DNA from 3 places in the Pseudomonas sp. SDO524_S393 genome. Region 1 is predicted to be linked to each of the others. Evidence: riboswitches for the same ligand, from Rfam matches in the RefSeq annotation. Region 1 holds a riboswitch; each other region holds the start of a gene.
The links. A riboswitch is a leader RNA that binds a small molecule or an ion and turns the genes downstream of it on or off. The one in region 1 is predicted to bind cobalamin.
Positions count from the first base shown of each region.

Region 2: another riboswitch for cobalamin. It lies ahead of ACW9IB_RS23865 (CbtB domain-containing protein); the one in region 1 lies ahead of ACW9IB_RS23600 (ABC transporter substrate-binding protein).
Region 3: another riboswitch for cobalamin. It lies ahead of cobO (cob(I)yrinic acid a,c-diamide adenosyltransferase); the one in region 1 lies ahead of ACW9IB_RS23600 (ABC transporter substrate-binding protein).

Region 1 is NZ_JBSVVZ010000065.1:2,933-10,541, forward strand. It holds gene uvrB (excinuclease ABC subunit UvrB) at 1-973, opposite strand, end outside; gene ACW9IB_RS23580 (amino acid aminotransferase) at 1,315-2,511, shown strand; gene ACW9IB_RS23585 (hypothetical protein) at 2,611-2,820, shown strand; gene ptrR (putrescine utilization regulator PtrR) at 2,868-3,740, opposite strand; gene ACW9IB_RS23595 (aldehyde dehydrogenase family protein) at 3,893-5,275, shown strand; cobalamin riboswitch at 5,522-5,716, shown strand; gene ACW9IB_RS23600 (ABC transporter substrate-binding protein) at 5,834-6,844, shown strand; gene ACW9IB_RS23605 (FecCD family ABC transporter permease) at 6,841-7,609, shown strand, end outside.
Region 2 is NZ_JBSVVZ010000066.1:26,389-33,997, reverse strand. It holds gene cobN (cobaltochelatase subunit CobN) at 1-907, opposite strand, end outside; gene cobW (cobalamin biosynthesis protein CobW) at 911-1,978, opposite strand; cobalamin riboswitch at 2,072-2,271, opposite strand; gene ACW9IB_RS23870 (hypothetical protein) at 2,460-2,969, shown strand; cobalamin riboswitch at 3,096-3,298, shown strand; gene ACW9IB_RS23865 (CbtB domain-containing protein) at 3,396-3,584, shown strand; gene ACW9IB_RS23860 (CbtA family protein) at 3,596-4,300, shown strand; gene ACW9IB_RS23855 (cobalamin biosynthesis protein) at 4,297-4,689, shown strand; gene cobM (precorrin-4 C(11)-methyltransferase) at 4,759-5,505, shown strand; gene nfuA (Fe-S biogenesis protein NfuA) at 5,741-6,325, opposite strand; gene ACW9IB_RS23840 (fatty acid cis/trans isomerase) at 6,420-7,609, opposite strand, start outside.
Region 3 is NZ_JBSVVZ010000071.1:21,379-28,987, reverse strand. It holds gene hda (DnaA regulatory inactivator Hda) at 22-726, shown strand; gene ACW9IB_RS24700 (NlpC/P60 family protein) at 940-1,569, shown strand; gene ACW9IB_RS24695 (C40 family peptidase) at 1,714-2,253, shown strand; gene ACW9IB_RS24690 (PQQ-dependent sugar dehydrogenase) at 2,404-3,717, opposite strand; cobalamin riboswitch at 3,817-4,064, shown strand; gene cobO (cob(I)yrinic acid a,c-diamide adenosyltransferase) at 4,144-4,755, shown strand; gene ACW9IB_RS24680 (cobyrinate a,c-diamide synthase) at 4,752-6,122, shown strand; gene bluB (5,6-dimethylbenzimidazole synthase) at 6,119-6,769, shown strand; gene cbiB (adenosylcobinamide-phosphate synthase CbiB) at 6,766-7,609, shown strand, end outside.

The DNA.
Region 1 (7,609 bases):
ACAAAGTCGGCGGCGCCGCACCGGCTTCGCGCCCCGAGAGGTAGCGCGAGTAGTTTTCGATGCCGTTGCAATAACCCAGCTCCAGGATCATCTCCAGGTCGAACCGGGTGCGCTGTTCCAGGCGCTGGGCTTCCACCAGCTTGTTATTGGCCCGCAGGTAATCCAGGCGCTCGGCCAACTCCACCTTGATCCCCTCGATGGCGCCCATCAAGGTTTCGCGCGGCGTCACGTAATGGCTTTTCGGGTAGAAGGTGAAACGCGGCAGCTTGCGGATCACCTCGCCGGTCAGCGGGTCGAACGCCGACAGGCTCTCGACTTCATCGTCGAACAGTTCGATGCGAATCGCTTCCAGGTCGGACTCCGCCGGGTAAATGTCGATCACATCGCCCCGCACACGGAACGTCGCGCGGGCGAAATCCATGTCGTTGCGGGTGTACTGCAAACTCGCCAGGCGGCGCAGCAGCTCGCGCTGGTCGAGTTTGTCGCCGCGATCGACGTGCAACACCATCTTCAGATAGGTTTCCGGGCTGCCCAGACCATAGATGCACGACACCGTGGTGACAATGATGGCGTCCTTGCGCTCCAGCAACGCCTTGGTCGCCGACAGCCGCATCTGTTCGATATGGTCGTTGATCGACGCATCCTTCTCGATAAAAGTATCGGAGGACGGCACGTAGGCTTCGGGCTGGTAGTAGTCGTAATAGGAAACGAAGTACTCCACCGCGTTGTTCGGGAAGAACGACTTGAACTCGCCGTACAACTGCGCGGCCAGGGTCTTGTTCGGCGCCAGCACCAGGGTCGGGCGGTTGATCTGCGCGATCACGTTGGCAATGCTGAAGGTCTTGCCCGAGCCGGTCACCCCGAGCAGCGTCTGGTGCGCCAGGCCAGCCTCGATACCTTCGACCATCTGGCGAATGGCCTCCGGTTGATCGCCGGCGGGTTCAAAGCGGGTGACAAGCTGGAAATCCGACATAACCTACCTCGTGAAGTCACCCCAGACTCAAAACCGCCAGGGACGAAAAGCTCAGCGACCCGCGAATACTCATCGCAGGTTGCAGGAAAAAACCATGATAGCTGGAGAAGTGGTGCCGAATGCGACCGGTTTCAAGGCAATCGTCCTACATGCCAGCCCCAAGCAAGCGTGCAATAAGACTAACGGTCGGCAAATAAACGGAAAAACTTGGCCGAAAAGCCGTTTCGGCTGTCGCCGTGAGCAGTGATGGCCTCTATACTAGCTCCCCGTTTGTGCACCGCTCTAGTGCATTCGGCTGGAGCGCGACACGTCCCTCCACTCTCCCAAAGAGCCGCCGCAAAATGAGCCTGTTCTCCGCTGTCGAAATGGCACCCCGCGATCCTATCCTGGGCCTCAACGAAGCATTCAACGCCGACACCCGAACCACCAAGGTCAACCTTGGCGTGGGCGTTTACTGCAACGAAGAGGGGAAGATTCCACTCTTGCGTGCCGTTGTCGAAGCAGAAGCCATTCGCGTGGCCCAACACGCTGCCCGCGGCTACTTGCCGATCGACGGCATCGTGGCATACGACCAGGCCGTGCAAAAACTGCTGTTCGGCGCTGAGTCGCCGCTGCTGAGCGCAGGCCGTGTCATCACCGCCCAGGCGGTCGGCGGCACCGGCGCCCTGAAAATCGGCGCAGACTTCCTCAAGCAACTGCTGCCCAACGCCGTCGTCGCCATCAGCGACCCGAGCTGGGAAAACCATCAGGCGCTGTTCGAGAAAGCCGGCTTCCCGGTGCAGACCTACCGCTACTACGACGCCGCCACCCACGACGTGAACCGTGCCGGCCTGCTCGAAGACCTCAACGCCCTGCCGCCCCAATCCATCGTGGTGCTGCACGCCTGCTGCCACAACCCGACCGGTGTCGACCTGAGCCCGGCCGACTGGCAGAACGTGCTGGACGTGGTCAAGGCCAAAAACCTGGTGCCGTTCCTCGACATGGCCTACCAGGGCTTCGGCGACGGCATCCACGAAGACGCCGCTGCGGTGCGCCTGTTCGCTGAGTCGGGGCTGACCTTCTTCGTGTCCAGCTCGTTCTCCAAATCGTTCTCGCTGTACGGCGAGCGCGTGGGCGCGCTGTCGATCGTCAGCGAATCCAAGGAAGAAAGCGCGCGCATCCTGTCCCAGGTCAAGCGCGTCATCCGCACCAACTACTCCAACCCGCCAACCCACGGCGCCGCCATCGTGGCCGCCGTGTTGAACAATCCTGAGCTGCGCGCCCAGTGGGAAGCCGAACTGGCCGAGATGCGCCTGCGCATCCGTGGCATGCGCGAGCAGATGGTGGCCGATCTGGCCAAAGCCGCTCCGGGCCACGACTTCAGCTTCGTCGGTCGTCAGCGTGGGATGTTCTCCTACTCCGGCCTGACCGTTGAGCAAGTCACCCGCCTGCGCAACGAATTCGGCATCTACGCGCTGGATACCGGGCGTATCTGCGTGGCGGCGCTGAACCAGTCGAACATTGGTGCGGTCACACAGGCAATCGTTCAGGTGCTGTAAGCCTGCTGCCGCTGCACCAGGAGGGGAAGCCGATGGCTTCCCCTTTTTCGTATCCAGCCCCTAGACTGAACGTGATCGCCCCTTTGCTGTGAGAACCCTATGAGAAACGACGACCTGGACCTGCGTGCCGACCGCGACGACCTGCATGACTACGCCCCACGCGCGCCGCAACCCAAGCGCCAGAAGAGCCTGGTGCTGCAAGTGGCGCTGGGGGTCTTTCTAGGCGGCCTGGCACTGTGGCTGGTGCAGCTGGGTGCGTCCGCACTGATGGCGAAGCTGGCCATGGGCACCCTGCAATTCGGCGGCTGATGAAGATCAAAACTGTGGGAGTGGGCTTGCTCGCTCCCACATTGGATCTAGGCAGTTACTAACCCGCGCTCCTCCAACAACTTCACAAAACTGTTCAAACTCTGCGACACCGTACCCCGCCGCCAGATCAACCAGGTATGGAGGATGCGGAAACTGTCGCTCAACGGCCACACACTGACGGCCGTGAACCCCGGCATGCTTTCCAGCATGCTGCGCGGCATCAGCGCCAGGCCGGCCCCGGCACTGACACAGGCGAGCATGCCGTGGTACGACTCCATCTCGAAGATCTTGCCCGGCACCGCGCCATCCTGGGAAAACCAGCGCTCGAAGTGGTGCCGGTACGAGCAGTTCGAACGAAAGGTATAGATGCTCTCCCCCGCCACATCCTGCCCCCGGGTGATCGGCGTGTGATGCAGCGGCGCGATCACCACCATCTCCTCCTCGAACACTGCCACCCCTTCCAGCGTGGCGTGCAGCACCGGCCCATCGACGAACGCCGCTGCCAGGCGCCCCGAGAGCACGCCTTCGATCATGGTGCCCGACGGTCCGGTGCTCAGGTCCAGCTCGACCTTGGCGTGTTTCTGGTTATACGCCGCCAGCAAACCCGGAATGCGCACTGCTGCCGTGCTTTCCAGCGAGCCGAGGGAAAACGCCCCCTGGGGCTCTTCCCCGGCGACCGTCGCACGCGCTTCCTGCACCAGGTCGAGAATGCGCCGCGCGTAGCCAAGGAAATTCCACCCCGCCGGGGACAGGCGCAAGCGGCTTTTCTCGCGGATAAACAACGCCACGCCCAGGTCTTCTTCCAGTTGCTTGATGCGCGTGGTCAGATTCGACGGCACGCGATGAATCAATTGCGCGGCGGCACTGATGCTGCCTTGCTCGGCGACGGCCTTGAAGATTTCCAGTTGCACCAGGTCCACGGCCTTCTCCCATCGTGAAGTGATCACTCCCGCGCTCTTCGCGGGAACCTTCATTCTCACTTTGAGAATGTATTGCTTAATATTATTCAGTTTCCAGAAAAGAACCAGCACCGTAGGCTGAGCCCCACTTACTCATTCAGCAGGACGGTGCCATGAACGCGACCACCCACGCTCTCTCGATCAACCCCGCCAACGGCGAAACCGTCGGCAGCTACCCCTATGAAACCGCAGCGCAACTGGACGCCGCTCTTGACCGCGCCACCAGCGCCTTCCGCACATGGCGTCGCCAGCCGGTCAGTCAGCGTGCCGAACTGTTGCTGGCCCTGGCCGCCGCGCTGCGCGAGCAAGCCGAAGAAATGGCGCAAATGATCACCCTGGAAATGGGCAAACCCATCGCCCAGGCCCGTGCCGAAATCGAAAAATGTGCCGGGCTCAGCGAATGGTACGCCGCCCACGGTCCGGCCATGCTCGCACCGGAACCAACCCTGGTGGACAACGGCAGCGCCCAGATCGAATACCGCCCGCTGGGCCCTGTCCTCGCCGTGATGCCGTGGAACTTCCCGGTCTGGCAGGTGCTGCGCGGCGCCGTGCCCACCATGCTCGCCGGCAACACCTACGTACTCAAACACGCCCCGAATGTGATGGGCAGCGCTTACCTGATCCAGCAAGCGTTCCGCAAAGCCGGCTTCGCGCAAGGTCTGTTCGAAGTGATCAATGTGGCCAACGACGGCGTGTCCAAGGCCATCGCCGACCCACGCATCGCCGCCGTGACCCTCACCGGCAGCGTGCGCGCCGGTTTCGCCATTGGTTCCCAGGCCGGTGCCGCGCTGAAAAAATGCGTGTTGGAACTGGGCGGCTCCGACCCGTTCATCGTGCTCAACGACGCCGACCTCGACGCCGCCGTCCAGGCCGCGCTGATCGGTCGCTTCCAGAACAGCGGCCAGGTCTGCGCCGCCGCCAAGCGCCTGATCATCGAAGCCGGTGTGGCCGAAGCCTTCACCGCCAAGTTCCTCGAAGCCAGCCGCGCACTGGTGATGGGTGATCCGACCTCGGCCACCACCTATATCGGCCCGATGGCCCGCTTCGACCTGCGCGACGAGTTGCATGACCAGGTCCAGGCCACTCTGGAGGAAGGCGCGACCCTGCTGCTGGGCGGCAACAAGGTGCCCGGCGCCGGCAACTACTATGAGCCGACGGTGCTGGCCAACGTCACCGACCAGATGACCTCGTTCAAGCAGGAACTGTTCGGCCCGGTGGCGTCGATCATCACCGCCCGCGACGCCGACCACGCCGTGGCCCTGGCCAACGACAGCGAATTCGGCCTGACCGCCAGCATCTTCACCACCGATGCGGCCAAAGCCCGGCATATCGCCAACCAGCTGGAAACCGGCGGGATCTTCGTCAACGCCTTCAGCGTCTCCGACCCTCGGGTGGCGTTTGGCGGCATCAAGAAAAGCGGGTTTGGCCGCGAGCTGTCGCACTTCGGCGTGCGGGAGTTCTGCAACGCCCAGACGGTGTGGCTGGATCGCAAATAACCCGGCATTGTCCCCAATGCCAGTCAGTTAAGGAACCAAAGGGCGGCCAAGTTCTTGTAGTGAGCGGGCTTGTCCCGCGCTGGGTGGCGCAGCCGCCCTAATCCAGTCGCCGCGTTCTTCCAGACAGAACTCAGTTGTCTGGTTTTGGGGCCGCTTCGCGCCCCAGCGCGGGCGGTGCGACGATTCGACAAGCCCGCTCACCACAAAAAGCTCTCTGCGCCCCAAACTCCCCATCGCCTGCCCAATCGACTACCATACCGCGCCGGTTCCCAAACGGGACTAATAGGGAATCCGAAGCGCGGCCCGCCCGCGTCAATCGGAACTGCCCCCGCAACTGTAGCTGCCGAGCCTGCTCCCGAGCGCCACTGGACCTTGTCCGGGAAGGCCGAAGCGTGGTGATGACGCACGAGTCAGGAGACCTGCCGGCCCAAGCTCGATCACTAACCGGCGGGGTGTCCGGGAAGGACATCCTTGCCCTGCCCTTCAGGCGGTCCATGGCTGTATTTCCATTACCGTACCTCCCCAGCTCACTGTACGGTTCAAACGGAGATTGCCCCCATGCTGCCACGTGTCACCGCCCTGTTCACCGGCCTCGGCTTCTGCGCCCTGGCCCAGGCCGCGCCCACCCAGTACCCGTTGACCGTGGAAAACTGCGGCGCACGCGTCACCTTCCAGCAGGCCCCCGCGCGCAGCGTGACCATCGGCCAGGCTGCCACCGAAATGCTCTACGCCCTGGGCGTGGGCGATAAAGTGGTCGGCACTTCGCTGTGGTTCAACAATGTGCTGCCGCAGTTCAAGGCACAGAACGACAGCATCGAGCGCCTGGCCAACAACGAACCGAGCTTCGAAGCCGTGATCGCCAAGCGCCCACAACTGGTGGCCGCCGAACTGGAATGGGTGGTAGGCCCGCAAGGCGTGGTCGGTACCCGCGAGCAATTCCACGAGCTGAAGATCCCCACCTACCTGCTGCCCTCCGACTGCGAAGGCAAGGACAACCTGGTGGGCGCCGATGGCACGCGCCTGGAGCCGTTCCGCATCGAGACTATCTATAAAAGCATCAGCCAGCTCGCGCAGATTTTCGACGTGCAGGATCGCGGCCAGCAACTGAACGACGAGCTCAAGGCGCGCCTGGCCAAGTCGGTGGCCACCGCGCAGAGCAAGGGCCTCAAGCAGGCCAGCGCGCTGGTATGGTTCTCCAGCTCGGAAATGGCCAGCGACCCGTACGTGGCCGGACACAAAGGCATTCCGCAATTCATGCTGCAGACCCTCGGTCTGCATAACGTGGTGCAGTCCGATGAAGAGTGGCCCGCCGTCGGCTGGGAAACCCTCGCCAAGGCCAACCCCACCTTCCTCGTGATCGCCCGCATGGACCGCCGCCGCTACCCCGCCGACGACCATGAAAAGAAACTCGCCTTCCTGCGCAGCGACCCGGTCACGCGCAACATGGACGCGGTGAAAAACAACCGCATCATCATCCTCGATGCCCTGGCGCTGCAGGCCAGCATTCGCATGTTCGACGGGCTGGAACAACTGGCCACGGCCATCGACGGCTACGACTTGCCCAAATGATGCGCACCCTACTCGCCCTGGCCCTGCTGCTGGCCGCGGTACTGGCTGGCGTGGCCATCGGCGAAACCGCCATTTCGCCCGACGTCGTGTTTCAGGTACTGGCCAATAAACTGTGGGCCGCCGGCTACGTCCTCGACCCCATCGACGAGGGCGTGGTGTGGAACTACCGCCTGACCCGTGCCCTGGTCGCCGCCGCGTGCGGTGCCGGGCTGGCGACCTGCGGGGTGATTTTGCAATCGCTGCTGCGCAATCCGTTGGCCGACCCGTACCTGCTGGGCATCAGCGCCGGCGCATCCACCGGTGCGGTGCTGGTGGCCTTGATTGGCGTGGGCGGCGGGCTGGTGTCGTTGTCGGCGGGTGCATTTGTCGGTGCCATGGCGGCGTTTGCGCTGGTGATCCTGCTGGCGCGCGCCAGCGGTTCGGCCAGCGGCACCGGCCAGATCATCCTCGCGGGCATCGCCGGCTCGCAATTGTTCAACGCGCTCACCGCGTTCCTGATCACCAAATCCGCCAGTTCCGAACAAGCCCGGGGCATTCTGTTCTGGCTGCTGGGCAACCTCAGCGGGGTACGCTGGCCCTCGGTATGGCTGGCGGTGCCGGTGGCGATTGCAGGGTTGGCGGTGTGCCTGTGGCACCGTCGCGCGCTGGACGCGTTCACCTTCGGCAGCGACTCGGCGGCATCCCTCGGCATTCCGGTGCGCCGTGTGCAGTTTGTGCTGGTGGGTTGTGCGGCGCTGGTGACGGCAGTGATGGTGTCGATTGTCG
Region 2 (7,609 bases), on a different contig from region 1:
TGGCCTGCCAGCCGGGCTGGTTATCCTGGGCGCAAATGGCCTGGATCACCGGGATATTGCGCCGAAACGGCCGCAAGTGCGGCGCTTCAGGCGTGGATTGGGCAAAGCCGGTGGTGTTGAGAATCACCGCAACCTGCGCGTCATCCAGCAAGTCCTCGACCACCGTCAGACAGCCGGGCTCCTTCAGGCTGGCCACTGCGATCGGCAACGGGTTGAGCCGCGCCGCCTGCAAGCGCTGGCAGAACACATCGATGAATCCGGTGTTGGCGGCCTGCAAATGGGAGCGGTAGAACAGCACCGCCGCCACCGGCCACTCTGCGCGCCAGTCCGCCTGCCAGTCGTTCAGGCGCGGATGGGCGTGATGTGGATGGTAAATCGCTGTGCGTGGCAGGGTTTGCGGCTCGGACCAGGCATAGTCGCGGCCCAGGTAACCGCTGGCCAGGCAGCGATAGAAATCCAGCGCATTACCCAAGCCGCCCTGGCGCAGGAAGTGCCACAGACGGTCGCGTGCTTGCTCACCTACGGTGCTCAGGCTGCTGAGTTCCGGGTCCGGGCGATCGTCTCCCGGGACCAGAATCAGCTGCACCCCGCGTTCAGCCAACTCCACCAGGCGCTCAATGCCGTAGCGCCAATAACCGATGCCGCCATGCAGCGAAATCAGGATGACTTTGGCGTGGCGCAGCACTTCGTCGACATACAGGTCGACCGAGGCATGGTTCTGCACCTGCATCGGGTTGGCCAGACGCAGGCTGGGGTAATCGTCGGGCAACTGCTGGGCCGCTTCGGCCAGCAGCGCCAGGCTGGAGTCGCCACTGCACAGGATCACCAGTTCGGCGGGGGTTTGTCCAAGGTCGGCAATATTGTCGTCCGAGACGAAACCACCGGGCTGGGTCCTGAGCAGGTGCATGGGTCAGACGCTGAGGGCAGCGCGCAGTTGCGCTTCGAGGCCCGCCGGATCCAGTTCCTGACCGATCAGTACCAGGCGCGTCGTGCGGGCTTCATCGGCGCCCCAGGCACGGTCGAAATGCTTGTCGAAACGCGTGCCCACCCCCTGGATCAACAGGCGCATCGGCTTGTTCGGGATGGCCGCGAAGCCCTTGATGCGCAGGATGCCGTGTTGCACCACCAATTGGGTCAGGGCGTCGAGCAGCAACGCTTCGTCGGCTTGCGGCAGGTCGATGGAAATGGAGTCGAACGCGTCGTGATCGTGGTCATGGTCGTCTTCACCTTCGTGGTGATGATCGTGATGGCTGTGACGACCATCGATGTGCTCTTCGGAGCCGGCGCCCAGGCCGATCAGTACGTCCAGCGGCAGACGACCGCTGCTGGCTTCGACGATCTTCACCGCTGGCGGCAGTTCTTCGGCGACTTCCAGGCGTACCCGGGCCAGGTCTTCCGGGTTGATCAGGTCGGTCTTGTTGAGGATCACCAGGTCGGCGCTGGCCAGTTGGTCGGCAAACAGCTCGTGCAGCGGCGATTCGTGGTCCAGGTTCGGGTCCAGTTTGCGCTGAGCATCGACTTGGTCCGGGAAAGCGGCGAAGGTGCCCGCGGCCACGGCCGGGCTGTCGACCACGGTGATCACCGCGTCGACGGTGCAGGCGCTGCGGATTTCCGGCCACTGGAAGGCTTGTACCAAAGGTTTTGGCAGGGCCAGGCCCGAGGTTTCGATGAGGATGTGGTCAAGGTCGCCACGACGGGCTACCAGCTCGCGCATCACCGGGAAAAACTCTTCCTGCACGGTGCAGCACAGGCAACCGTTGGCCAGTTCGAACACCCGGCCAACGGCCTCTTCTTCGGTGCAACCGATGGAGCACTGCTTGAGGATTTCACCGTCGATGCCCAGCTCGCCGAACTCGTTGACGATCACGGCGATGCGACGGCCCTGGGCATTGTCGAGCATATGGCGCAGCAAGGTGGTTTTGCCCGAGCCGAGGAAGCCGGTAACGATGGTGACGGGGAGTTTGGCCAGTGTTTTCATCGGATGCCCTTTGGGGCGGGCATACGGGACGATAGGCCCTGCGACGGCGCGCAGCAGCGGATTTCGTCACCGGATCACCCCGCCCGGTTGAAGTAGAAAATCGGTTGCGAGGCAGGTCTCCTGGCTTGGGGCGTGCGGGTCTTGCGACCGGCGCTGGCTGCGCCTTCCCGCCGTTTTGGCAGTGGCGTGGCAGTCAGTTGAACCCTTCACAGTTGCGGGGGCAGCCGCGGCTTGGACCGCGTTCCCTTCTTAGCTCCGGCCTGGGCTGGAGAACCTCAAGGGTGCAAGGCTACGCAGTGCCACAGAGCGGGTCAATGCCAACACATGAGGTTCGCGCCATACCGCGGCAGTCGAATGAAACTTACAACTCGCATCAATTGCTGATAGCCAGCCAGGAACAACTTCGACGCTTGCACCACACAGATCTGGCTCATAAGCACTCAATGCGCATCAGACATACCAACGCAATAAAGGATCAAACATGAAACTTTCGGCACTTCCCCCGCTCCACTTCAACCTGCCACCTAACTCGCCGAGCTACAAAGGCGAGAAAGAAGCTGATGCCCCGCGGGACAGTATTCAGGTCCAGCATGCTGCATACACGAGCCCCCTCGAAACTCGGGCAAAGAGAAGTACAACAGAGCAAAAGCCCCCGGTCTGGTCCTACAGTGACCGACAGTTGCTACAAGAGGTGAAGAAACACTTCGATGAATATGCAACCGGGCGGGGCGATGAATACGTAAACTTCAATGAATTAAAAGAGGCCGCCGGTCAGGTGCCAACCACGAGAACCTTCTCTCCAGAAGCCTCAGCCATTGCCGAGGAGATCCTCAAACGCCCCCGGCTTCTTAACCAACTGGATATCGGAGTGGGCTGGACACCTGGCGGAAGAGGATTACAAGACGAGAGGTTTGATCATGCCAACCTTGACTACTTGATCCGCCACGCCTCCACTAAGCGCAGAGTCAAGTTAGGTCAGACTCGCTTTTAAAGCTGGTCTGATCCGCAAAAAAGCAACATTGATCGCTCGTAATCCTTGAGGTCAACTCTATCCGTCAAACACCTTGAACATTACAGCCGTCCAAGATGTTTGACGCACATCACCCTCCCATGCTCTCCTACACGTCTTGTTTCGGGTGCCCTGCAAAGGGTGAAACGGGAAACCGGTACGCCATACCCCTATGGCAAGTCCGGTGCTGCCCCCGCAACGGTAAGCGAGCGAAGCGTCAGATCCACTGTGCATACGCATGGGAAGGCGACACTTTCAAAGGCGAACAGCCCCTCGCAAGCCCGGAGACCGGCCCGAAAAAATCAGATAACAAACCCGCGGTGGGCGGGCGCTGTTCAGAACCCTGCGTGCCTGGCTCGCGGGGTTTTCATGCGCTCGTATCACCCTGAAACCCTGAAGGGACGCGCCATGTCGATCATCAGCAGCACTTCGCACGCCACAGGCAACACCACCACTCTCGGCCAACGCCTGACCGCCGCCATCGGTGCGTCGATCCTCGGCGCGTGCCTGGTGTATTTCGCCGGTTTCTCCCATATCGAAGCGGTACACAACGCTGCTCACGATACTCGCCACAGCGCCGCGTTCCCGTGCCACTGAGACCTGCCGACATGATCAAGCGTATTGCCCAAACCGCAGGCTTCACCGGCCTGCTGGCCGCCCTGCTGCTGACCCTTTTGCAAAGCTTCTGGGTCGCCCCACTGATTCTGCAGGCGGAAACCTACGAAAACGCCCCCGCCGCCACCGAAGTGGCCCATGAGCATGCCGAAGGCGCCGCCGCCCACAGCCATGATGCCGAGGCCTGGGAGCCGGAAGATGGTTGGCAGCGCGTGCTCTCCACCACCGGTGGCAACCTGGTGGTCGCCGTCGGTTTTGCGCTGATGCTTGCCGGCCTCTACACCCTGCGCGCACCGACCCGCGCCGCACAAGGCTTGCTGTGGGGCCTGGCCGGTTACGCCACCTTCGTGCTGGCGCCCACCATGGGCCTGCCGCCTGAACTGCCGGGCACTGCTGCGGCCGATCTGGCGCAGCGTCAGGTCTGGTGGATCGGCACCGCCGCCTCCACCGCCGCCGGTATCGCGCTGATCGTGTTTGGCCGCAACTGGCTGCTGAAAGTACTGGGCGTGGCGATCCTCGCAGTGCCGCATGTGATCGGAGCCCCGCAACCGGAAGTCCACTCGATGCTGGCCCCGGAAGCCCTGGAAGCGCAGTTCAAGATCGCCTCGCAGTTGACCAACGTCGCCTTCTGGCTGGCCTTGGGCCTGATCAGCGCGTGGCTGTTCCGTCGCAACCGTGACGATCAATACGCCGCATGATTCTGGCGGTTGGCCTGGGGTGCCAGCGGGGCTGTGATGTTCATGCCCTGCTGGAGCTGTTTGACAACGCCCTCGCGGAGGGGGGCGTTGATCGCAACAGCATCACCGCACTGGCCAGCATCGATTTGAAAAAGGACGAGCCGGGAATACTGGCCTTGGCCAAGGCGTTGAAACTGCCGCTGCACTGTTTCAACGCGGAACAACTGGCGGTTTTTGCCGACCGCCTGAGTCACACATCCGAGGTCGCATTCGCCCATACCGGCTGTTACGGCATCGCCGAAAGCGCCGCCTTGGCCCTGGCCGAACACCTTTCGGGGACTTCTGCCCGCCTGCTGATCACCCGCAAAAAAAACGCCCAGGCCACCTTTGCATTGGCGTGCGCCGGCTAAAATCCCGATAATTGCGCACCCCGATCATGAGCAATTTTCATGCTCGCCCGTTTTTCAACAGGATTTTCCATGACCGTCTACTTCATCGGCGCAGGCCCCGGCGACCCGGATTTGATCACTGTCAAAGGCCAGCGGCTGATCCGTAACTGCCCGGTGATCCTCTATGCCGGATCCCTGGTGCCCGCAGCAGTGCTGGAAGGTCATCGGGCGGAAACCGTCGTCAACAGCGCCGAATTGCATCTGGAACAGATCATCGACCTGATCAAGGCAGCCCATGAAAAAGGCCAGGACGTAGCGCGAGTGCATTCCGGTGACCCGAGCCTGTACGGCGCCATCGGCGAGCAGATCCGTCATTTGCGCGAGCTTGGCATTCCGTTCCAGATCATCCCTGGCGTGACGGCTGTATCCGCCTGTGCGGCGCTGCTGGAATCGGAACTGACCCTGCCGGACATCGCCCAGAGCGTGATCCTGACCCGTTATGCCGATAAAACCAGCATGCCCGCCGGTGAGGCGTTCGACAGCCTGGCACAGCATGGCACGACCATGGCGATCCACTTGGGGGTCAACCATCTGGACAAAATCGTCGCCGAGTTGCTGCCGCATTACGGCGCAGATTGCCCGATTGCCGTGGTGCACCGGGCGACATGGCCGGATCAGGATTGGGTGGTCGGTACACTGGCGGATATTGCCGAGAAGGTTGCCGCCAAGGGCTTTCGGCGTACGGCACTGATTGTGGTGGGCCGGGTGCTGGCCAGTGACAGCTTCAGCGAGTCTTCGCTGTACCGCGCAGGCCATGCCCACCTCTACCGCCCCTGATCAAGCCCTGAGATCCACGCAACCCCCTGTGGGAGCCGGGCTTGCCCGCGATAACGGCATGCCAGGTAAAACATTTGTATGCTGATAGGCCGCTATCGCAGCGGTGCGGCGACCCGACAAGCCAGCTCCCACAGTTGATCTGCTTTGTTAGATGGATAGTGCACGGCATTAAATTTCAGGCATAAAAAACGGCGCTCACGGGGCGCCGTTTTTTCGTTCGCAGTGAACGCCTTACTCAGTAGTAGGCGTTTTCTTTCTGCGTGTGGTCGGTCACGTCACGTACGCCCTTGAGCTCCGGAATACGCTCAAGCAGGGTGCGCTCGATGCCTTCGCGCAGGGTCACGTCCGCCTGGCCGCAGCCCTGGCAGCCGCCGCCGAACTTGAGCACGGCGATGCCGTCGTCGACCACGTCGATCAGGCTGACCTGACCGCCGTGGCTGGCCAGCCCCGGGTTGATCTCGGTTTGCAGGTAGTAGTTGATGCGCTCGTTCACCGGGCTATCGGCGGTAACATTCGGCACCTTGGCGTTGGGCGCCTTGATGGTCAACTGGCCGCCCATGCGGTCAGTGGCGTAGTCGACCACGGCGTCATCAAGGAAGGCTTCGCTGAAGGCATCGATATAGGCGGTGAAGCTTTTCAGCCCCAGGGCGGTGTCTTCAGGCTTTTCTTCACCGGGCTTGCAGTAGGCGATGCAGGTTTCGGCGTACTGGGTACCCGGCTGGGTGATAAAGACGCGGATACCGATACCCGGGGTATTCTGCTTGGACAGCAGGTCAGCCAGGTAATCGTGGGCGGCGTCGGTAATGGTTATGGCAGTCATGGAAACTCCTCACAGGCTTGCCGGCAGTTTACGCCAAAATATTACGCAGGTACAAAGTCCGAGTAATTTTGTCGGAAAAGACCGGCACCACCCGTCAGAGGTTTTCATAGCGATTCATATCCAGCACGCCCTCTTCCACCGGCGTGGTTTCGTGGATGTAGCGCGACAGATCGTGGAAATACTGCCAGAACAGCGGATGACTGCGCCGCACACCCCAGCGATCGACGATCTTTTCAAAGCGCTTGGCGTCCTTGGCCCGCTCCATTTCGGTGACGAACTCGGGCACTTCCCGTGCCGGAACATTGAACATGAAGTTCGGGTAACTGCTCAGCACGCCCGGGTAAATGGTCACAGTGTCCAGGCCCGGCTGATAGCGATAGGCCTCACCCAGCAGAAACGCCACGTTACTGTGGGCGCGATTGCGCAGCATGCTGTAGACCACGCGCTTGCCGCTGTCGGTTTGCACCCGCAGCATCGTGGCTTCCGGCAATTGATCGATCACCTTGAGCCCCGCCGCCGGGCGTGAAGTCAGACGGCTCAGCGCTTGCTCCGCGTCCTGCAGGGCCGGGTCGATACCGTCGCGGGAGCAATAGGCGCCGCTGCAGCGGTTGATCGGGTCCGGACTGGCATTCAAATCGCCATAACGGCTGAGCAACTGGTTGGCAAAGTCGCGCTTGGGGTCTTTTTCGTCCAGGTGCAGGCCACTCGGCTTGCTGTCGTCAATGGCTTCATAATCCAGCCACAGCTTGATCTTGCCGCTGTTCTGGTACCAGTCATCCATGAACCCCTCACGGGAATCGGCCGGCATCAGGCGCAGGAAATTCTGCTCGGCGCCGTTGCGAATCAAGTCGAAGTACAGACGGGTCTGAGCCTGGTGCGACACGTTGCCGAACACGTCGAAGTTCACCGCCAGTTGATAGTAAGTCCGTTCCAGCAACGGGTAATCGAACAGCCACAGGGTTTGTGGCACTTCGCCGATCAGCCCCTTGGTCACTGAAGCACTGTCGAAGTGGCGGAAGATACTCAGCAAGGCATTGTCATTGCCGGCCCACAGGGTCGACCAGCTTGGCGGCGTCAGGTCGGCATAACTGTCGCGGCGCAAGGCCTCGTACTGGTTACGTTTGTCGCGATACGCCAGCCACAGGCTCAGCACGCTGCCCACGTCATCGTTCTGCCCGGGCATGGCCAGCAGCGGCGTGGCCTGGCCGCGATAGCGTGCATCGGTGATGTACAGGTCGTGGTCGGGGTCCTGGAACAGGGTCCAGAAGTTGTCACGAATCACGT
Region 3 (7,609 bases), on a different contig from region 1:
GAACGGAGCCGTTCAGTCAGCATGAAACCGATTCAGCTGCCCTTGGGTGTGCGTCTGCGTGACGACGCCACCTTCATCAATTACTACCCAGGCGCCAATGCCGCTGCACTCGGCTATGTCGAGCGGCTCTGCGAAGCCGACGCCGGGTGGACGGAAAGCCTGATCTATCTGTGGGGCAAGCATGGCGTGGGGCGTACTCACCTGTTGCAGGCCGCCTGCCTGCGTTTCGAGCAGATGGGCGAGCCGGCGGTGTATTTGCCGTTGGCCGAGCTGATGGATCGGGGGATCGGGATCTTCGACCACCTCGAGCAATACGAGCTGGTGTGCCTGGACGACTTGCAGGCGATTGCCGGCAAGGCAGAGTGGGAAGAGGCGCTGTTTCACCTGTTCAACCGTCTGCGTGACAGTGGCCGGCGCCTGCTGATCGCTGCGTCTACCTCGCCCCGCGAGTTGCCGATCAAACTGGCCGACCTCAAGTCACGCATGACCCTGGCGCTGATCTTCCAGATGCGTCCGCTGTCCGACGAAGACAAATTGCGGGCTCTGCAATTGCGTGCGTCCCGTCGCGGCCTGCACCTCACCGATGAAGTCGGGCACTTTATTCTGACCCGGGGCACCCGTAGCATGAGCGCCTTGTTCGATTTGCTCGAGCAGCTCGATCAAGCCTCCTTGCAGGCTCAGCGCAAGCTGACAATTCCGTTCCTCAAGGAAACCCTCGGCTGGTAGCCAACCCTTTTGAAATGGGGCTTTCGGCAAATTACAGGCGCCAGAAAACCTGCGTTTTAGCCAGTTTTGGCACGCAAAAGGCAGGTATAGGGTGTTAAGGGCTTAGATGTCATAGTCCGAACAAGAAGTCACATAGATCGCGATTGAATTTGCAAATCGATCTGATAGAGGGCATAGTCTCGTCTTCTTTACATATCAGCCACGGTCGTGCCCATGCTAAATCGCTTCGCACCCCTCGTGCCTCTCGCACTCGTTACCCTGTTGTTTGGTTGCGCATCCCACCCTCAACAGGTGGCAGAACAGCAAAAACCACAGGTTCAAAATCAGGCAAAGTTCGTTCCTGCACAGTCTGCTTCCGTTTATGAAGAGGAAGTGGCAACCGAGGAAGAACTGACCAACTTCGCCAGCAACAAGCCTTACCAGTTGCCTGTGCTGGCCGACAGCATTCTTGAGCGCGGCATGTCCTTGATCGGTACCAAGTACCGTTTCGGCGGTACCTCTGAAGCCGGGTTCGATTGCAGCGGCTTCATCGGTTACCTGTTTCGTGAAGAGGCCGGCATGAATCTGCCGCGCTCCACTCGCGAAATGATCAACGTTAAAGCACCGTTGGTCGCGCGCAACAACCTAAAGCCTGGCGATCTGCTTTTCTTCAGTACCAGTGGCCGTGGCCGTGTCAGCCATGCCGGTATCTACTTGGGCGATAACCAGTTTATCCACTCCAGCAGTCGTCGCAGTGGCGGTGTTCGAGTCGATAGTCTGGGCGACAGCTACTGGAGCAAGACCTTCATCGAAGCCAAGCGCGCACTCGCCATGGCCCCGACCACGGTCACCGCCAGCAAGTAAACTTAAAGTGATACTTGAAGTTTGACGTGTAAGCGCTAGAATCCCTGGATATTGTTGTAATCCGTTCGCGCGAGCTTTGCTTGCGCGTTCTGGTTTTCAGCGTTCGGCAGCGAAAGCCGCATCCAGACCAGGATTGTTCTGCCCATGTCGACCTCGGCCCGCCTGATCCTCATTCTCTGCGCCGCGCTGCTAAGCGCCTGCGCACACCGTCCACCGCCGCCCGCTCCTGTAGCGGTCAAACCCAAGCCGGTGTTCAACTATTCCACGCAAAATTTCTCGCCGGCTGCCGAAGACGTGCTCTTCCGTGCGTTGGGTCTGGTCGGCACGCCTTACCGTTGGGGCGGCAATACGCCGGACTCCGGTTTTGATTGCAGTGGCCTGATCGGCTTTGTCTACCGCGATGCCGCTGGTATTTCCCTGCCGCGCACCACCCGCGAGCTGATCGTGATGCGTGCCCAGGATGTGAGTGAAGAGAATCTGCAAACCGGTGACCTGCTGTTCTTTGCCACCGGTGGTGGTTCCCAGGTCAGTCATGCGGGGATCTATGTCGGAGAGGGCCGCTTTGTGCATGCGCCGCAAACCGGCGGTACGGTGAAGCTGGACACCCTGGACAAGGCCTACTGGCAGAATGCGTACCTGAGCGCCAAGCGCGTGCTGCCGGGGAATCTGGCGCGCAATCCTTAGGGCCCTTTAAAGCTCTGAAGGTGGGGGCGGGCTTGTGTGGGAGCTGGCTTGCTTGCGATGGCATCACCGCGATGCGACCGACACACCGCAGCGCCTGCATCGCGGGCAAGCCCGGCTCCCACATTGGTTTGGTGGTGTTCGTCAAACCGGTTATTTGGCCGACGATACCCGCCACACCTTATTCCCCACATCGTCCGCCACCAGCAAGCCCCCCTGCTGATCAATCACCACGCCCACTGGCCGGCCCATGGCTTTCTCATCACTGTTGAGGAACCCGGTCAGCACATCCACGGGCTGGCCTTTCGGCTGCCCGCCTTCGAACGGCACGAAGATCACCTTGTAGCCGCTGTGCGGCTTGCGGTTCCACGAACCGTGCTGGCCAATGAAGGCCCCGTTGCTGAACTGCGCCGGGAGCTTGCTGCCCTCGGCAAAGGTCAGTCCCAGGGACGCCGTGTGGGGGCCTACCGCATAGTCCGGCGCAATCGCCTTGGCGACCAATTCCGGGTTCTGCGGCGTGACGCGCACATCCACATGCTGCCCGTAGTAGCTGAACGGCCAGCCATAGAATCCGCCATCCTTGACCGAGGTGATGTAGTCCGGCACCAGGTCGCTGCCAATCTCATCGCGCTCGTTCACCGCGGTCCATAGCTTGCCGCTTTGCGGTTCCCAGGCCATGCCGTTGGGGTTGCGCAGGCCGGAGGCGAAGATGCGGTGCTGGCCGCTGGCACGGTCCACTTCCCAGATCGCCGCCCGACCTTGTTCGGCCTCCAGACCGTTTTCGCCGACATTACTGTTGGAGCCCACACTCACATACAGCTTGCTGCCGTCTTTGCTCGCCACCACGTTTTTGGTCCAGTGGTGATTAAGGGTGCCGCCGGGCAGGTCGACGACCTTGGTGCCGGCCTCCTTGATCGAGGTTTCCCCCGGTTGATAAGGGAAACGCAGCAACTGGTCCGAGTCGGCCACGTACAGGTCGTTGCCCACCAGGGTCATGCCGAACGGAGAATTGAGGTTTGCCAGGAACACCGTGCGGGTTTCGGCGATGCCGTCGTGGTCGGCATCGCGCAGCAGTGTGATGCGATTCGGGCTTGGCACTCCGGCGCCGGCACTGCCCATGACCTTCTCCATCACCCAGCCGCGAATACCGGTGGCGTCATCCGGCTTGGGCGGCGCATTGGTTTCCGCCACCAGCACATCGCCATTGGGCAGTACGTACAGCCAGCGCGGATGATCCAGGCCCTCGGCAAACGCGCCGACCTGAGTACCGGCGGCGGCTACCGGCTTCGCGCCGGCGGGCCAGCCCACGGCGGGAGCGATGTTGACGGTGGGGATCAATGTCTTGTTCGGCTCCGGTAACGTGGGCGAAGGCCCCGTGCCATCGGAAACCTGCAAGGTAGAGCTTTCGCCACAGGCAGCGAGGCTGCCGGCGAGCATGATCAGTAGCGCGAGTCTTGTTTTATGCATGGTGTTCTCCTGGATGCCTGTAGGAGTAGAGGTGCACGGCGGTCCGATGGTTCAAGCGCAGGGCCGGCTTTAATTGACGCTCCACCCCCAACCCACTAACCTTCGCGGCTTGTTTCAGGTGCTCTGTGGCCCATGTGTCGACAGAGTGAAACAGGGAAGCCGGTGAGCGAGCGCATGTGACCACCATGCTGCCGCGAATCCGGCGCTGCCCCCGCAACGGTAAATGAGTCAAGACGGTGCCTTTAGCCACTGTATCGCGTGCGATATGGGAAGGCGCGCCGTCGGCCTGCCTGCTCCGGCAAGCGCCACTCATGAGCCCGGAGACCGGCCTGAAGCATTCAACAGCATCACGGTGGGCGATGCTTGGCTGTCTGCTGTTCCTTTTTCCTGCCCGCCGTTTTTGTCCAGCCCCAACGGAGAGCTGCCATGACTGATTCCCCCGACCGCGACGAGCGCCACCTGGCGCGCATGCTGCGTAAAAAAGCCGTGATCGACGAGCGCATCGCCAATTCCCCGAACGAGTGCGGTTTGCTGCTGGTGTTGACCGGCAATGGCAAAGGCAAGAGCAGTTCGGCATTCGGCATGCTGGCCCGCGCCATGGGCCACGGCATGCAGTGCGGTGTGGTGCAGTTCATCAAGGGGCGTAACAGCACGGGCGAAGAGCTGTTCTTCCGGCGCTTTCCGGAGCAGGTGCGTTTCCATGTGATGGGCGAAGGCTTTACCTGGGAGACCCAGGACCGCCAGCGCGACATCGCCGCCGCCGAAGCCGCCTGGGCGGTGTCCCGCGAGCTGCTGCAAGATCCTTCCATTGGCCTGGTGGTGCTGGACGAGCTGAACATCGCCCTCAAGCACGGTTATCTCGATCTCGATCAGGTGCTCAGCGACCTGCAAGCCCGCCCGCCCATGCAGCACGTGGTGGTGACGGGTCGTGGTGCCAAGCCCGAATTGATCGAGATGGGCGACACCGTCACAGAAATGGGCATGCTCAAGCACGCGTTCCAGGCCGGTATCAAGGCACAGAAGGGCGTCGAACTTTGAATCAAACCCGTCATTGCCCGGCCGTCCTGATCGCCGCACCGGCGTCCGGCCAGGGCAAAACCACCGTCACCGCCGCGCTGGCCCGTTTGCACCGCAACCTGGGGCGCAAGGTGCGTGTGTTCAAATGCGGCCCGGACTTCCTCGACCCGATGATCCACGAGCGCGCCAGCGGTGCGCCGGTGTATCAATTGGACATGTGGATGGTGGGCGAGCAGGAAAGTCGTCGCCTGTTGTGGGAAGCGGCCGGGGAGGCCGACCTGATCCTGATCGAAGGCGTGATGGGCCTGTTCGACGGCACGCCATCCAGCGCCGACCTTGCGCGGCACTTCGGCGTGCCGGTGCTCGGCGTGATCGACGGCACGGCCATGGCCCAGACCTTCGGCGCATTGGCCCTGGGCCTGGCGCGCTACCAGCCGGACTTGCCGTTCGCCGGTGTGTTGGCCAACCGCGTCGGTACCCTGCGCCATGCGCAGTTGCTCGAAGGCAGCCTCACCGAAGGCCTGCGTTGGTATGGCGCGCTGTCCCGCGAGACCGGTATCGAATTGCCCAGTCGCCACTTGGGCCTGGTGCAAGCCAGCGAATTGAATGACCTGGACCTGCGCCTGGACGCCGCCGCCGAGGCGCTGGGCAGCAGTTGCGAAGTCGCGTTGCCGCCGCCGGTGGCCTTTGCCGCGCCGTCTGTGACCGAGATCGAGCCTTTGCTGGACGGTGTGCGTATCGCCGTGGCGCGCGACGAAGCCTTTGCTTTCACTTACGGCGCCAGCCTCGACCTGTTGCGGGCGATGGGCGCCGAGTTGCGCTTTTTCTCGCCGATCCATGATCGCCAATTGCCTGATGCCGACAGCCTCTATCTGCCGGGCGGTTACCCGGAGCTGCATCACCAGGCGCTGTCGGAAAATACGCCGATGCTCGACGCCATCCGCGCCCATCATGCCGCCGGCAAACCCTTGCTCGCCGAATGTGGCGGCATGCTCTACCTGCTGGACTCGCTGACCGATGTCGACGGCAATCATGTCGAACTGGTCGGCCTGTTGCAGGGTGATGCGGTGATGCAGAAGAAACTCGCGGCCCTGGCGCTGCAAAATGTCGAATTGCCCGAAGGCACGTTGCGCGGCCACACCTATCACCATTCCCTGACCACCACCGAGTGGCAGCCCATTGCCCGCGGCCTGAGCCCCAATGGCGGGCGCGGTGCCGAAGCGGTCTATCGGCAGGGACGGATGACGGCGTCTTACGTGCACTTTTACTTTCCGTCGAATCCGGTGGCGGTTGCCGCTTTGTTTGCGCCGGATCTTGGGCACGCTTGCCCCTCGACAGCACTCACCGATCCATGTGTGGGAGCGGGCTTGCCCGCGAAGAGGCCATGACTGACAACGCCTTTCCCCAGGCCGACCGCGACGCCATCTACCGCGCCATCGCCGAACGCCGCGACATGCGCCACTTCAGCGGCGGCACCGTGGCCCCTGAATTGCTGCAGCGTTTGCTCCAGGCCGCGCACCAGGCACCCAGCGTCGGCCTGATGCAGCCCTGGCGCTTTATCCGCATCAGCGACCGCCAATTGCGTGGGCGGATCCAACAACTGGTGGAAGAAGAGCGCGTACGCACCGCCGAAGCCCTGGGCGAGCGCTCCGATGACTTCATGAAGCTCAAGGTCGAAGGCATTCACGACTGTGCCGAAGTACTGGTGGCGGCGCTGATGGACGATCGCGAACGCCATATCTTTGGCCGAAGAACCTTGCCGGAAATGGATTTGGCATCGCTGTCCTGCGCGATCCAGAACCTGTGGCTGGCCGCTCGCGCCGAAGGCCTCGGGATGGGCTGGGTGTCGTTGTTCGAGCCTCAGGCCCTGGCGGACCTGCTCGGCTTGCCCGCCGGCGCGAAACCCTTGGCGGTGTTGTGCCTGGGGCCGGTGGACGGGTTCTACCCGGCACCGATGTTGCAGCTTGAAGGCTGGACCGAGCCTCGGCCATTGAGTGACATGCTGTACGAGAATACGTGGGGAGTGAGTCAATGAGTGTGGCCTTGCTATGTGTCGCCGCAGTCGCGCTGGACGCGCTGCTGGGTGAACCGAAGCGCTGGCATCCGCTGGTGGCGTTCGGCAATTTCGCCGGGCGGGTCGAACAACGTTTCAACGCCGGCGGCCGGGGCTGGCGCAGTCACGGCGTGACGGCGTGGTTTATCGCCGTAGTACCGCTGACCCTGCTGGCGACGGCCTTGTCGTGGGCGCCTTATATTGGCTGGGTGCTGGAGATACTGGCGTTGTACTGCGCCCTCGGCATGCGCAGCCTCGGCGAGCATGTGACGCCGGTGGCCCAGGCCCTGCGCGCCGATGATCTGGAGCAGGCGCGTACCCGCGTGAGTTACTTGGTGAGTCGCCAGACCAGCGAGCTGGACCGCACCGAAGTGGCCCGCGCGGCCACCGAGTCGGTGCTGGAAAACGGCAGCGACGCGGTGTTCGCCGCGATTTTCTGGTTTGTGGTCGCCGGCGTGCCGGGTGTGGTGCTCTACCGCTTGAGCAACACCCTCGATGCCATGTGGGGCTATCGCAATGCACGCTTCGAGCGTTTCGGCTGGGCAGCGGCAAAAATCGATGATGTGCTGAACTACATTCCGGCTCGGTTGGTGGCATTGACCTACGCCGTACTCGGCAAAACCCGACTGGCCTTGAAGTGCTGGCGCACCCAGGGACCGACCTGGGACAGCCCCAACGCCGGCCCGGTCATGGCCGCCGGCGCCGGCGCCCTGGGCGTTGAGCTGGGCGGCGCGGCGATCTACCACGGCGAGGTGCACCAGCGTCCGCCATTGGGTGAAGGCCCGCCGGCGGATGCCGATTCCATCGACCGGGGCTGGCAAC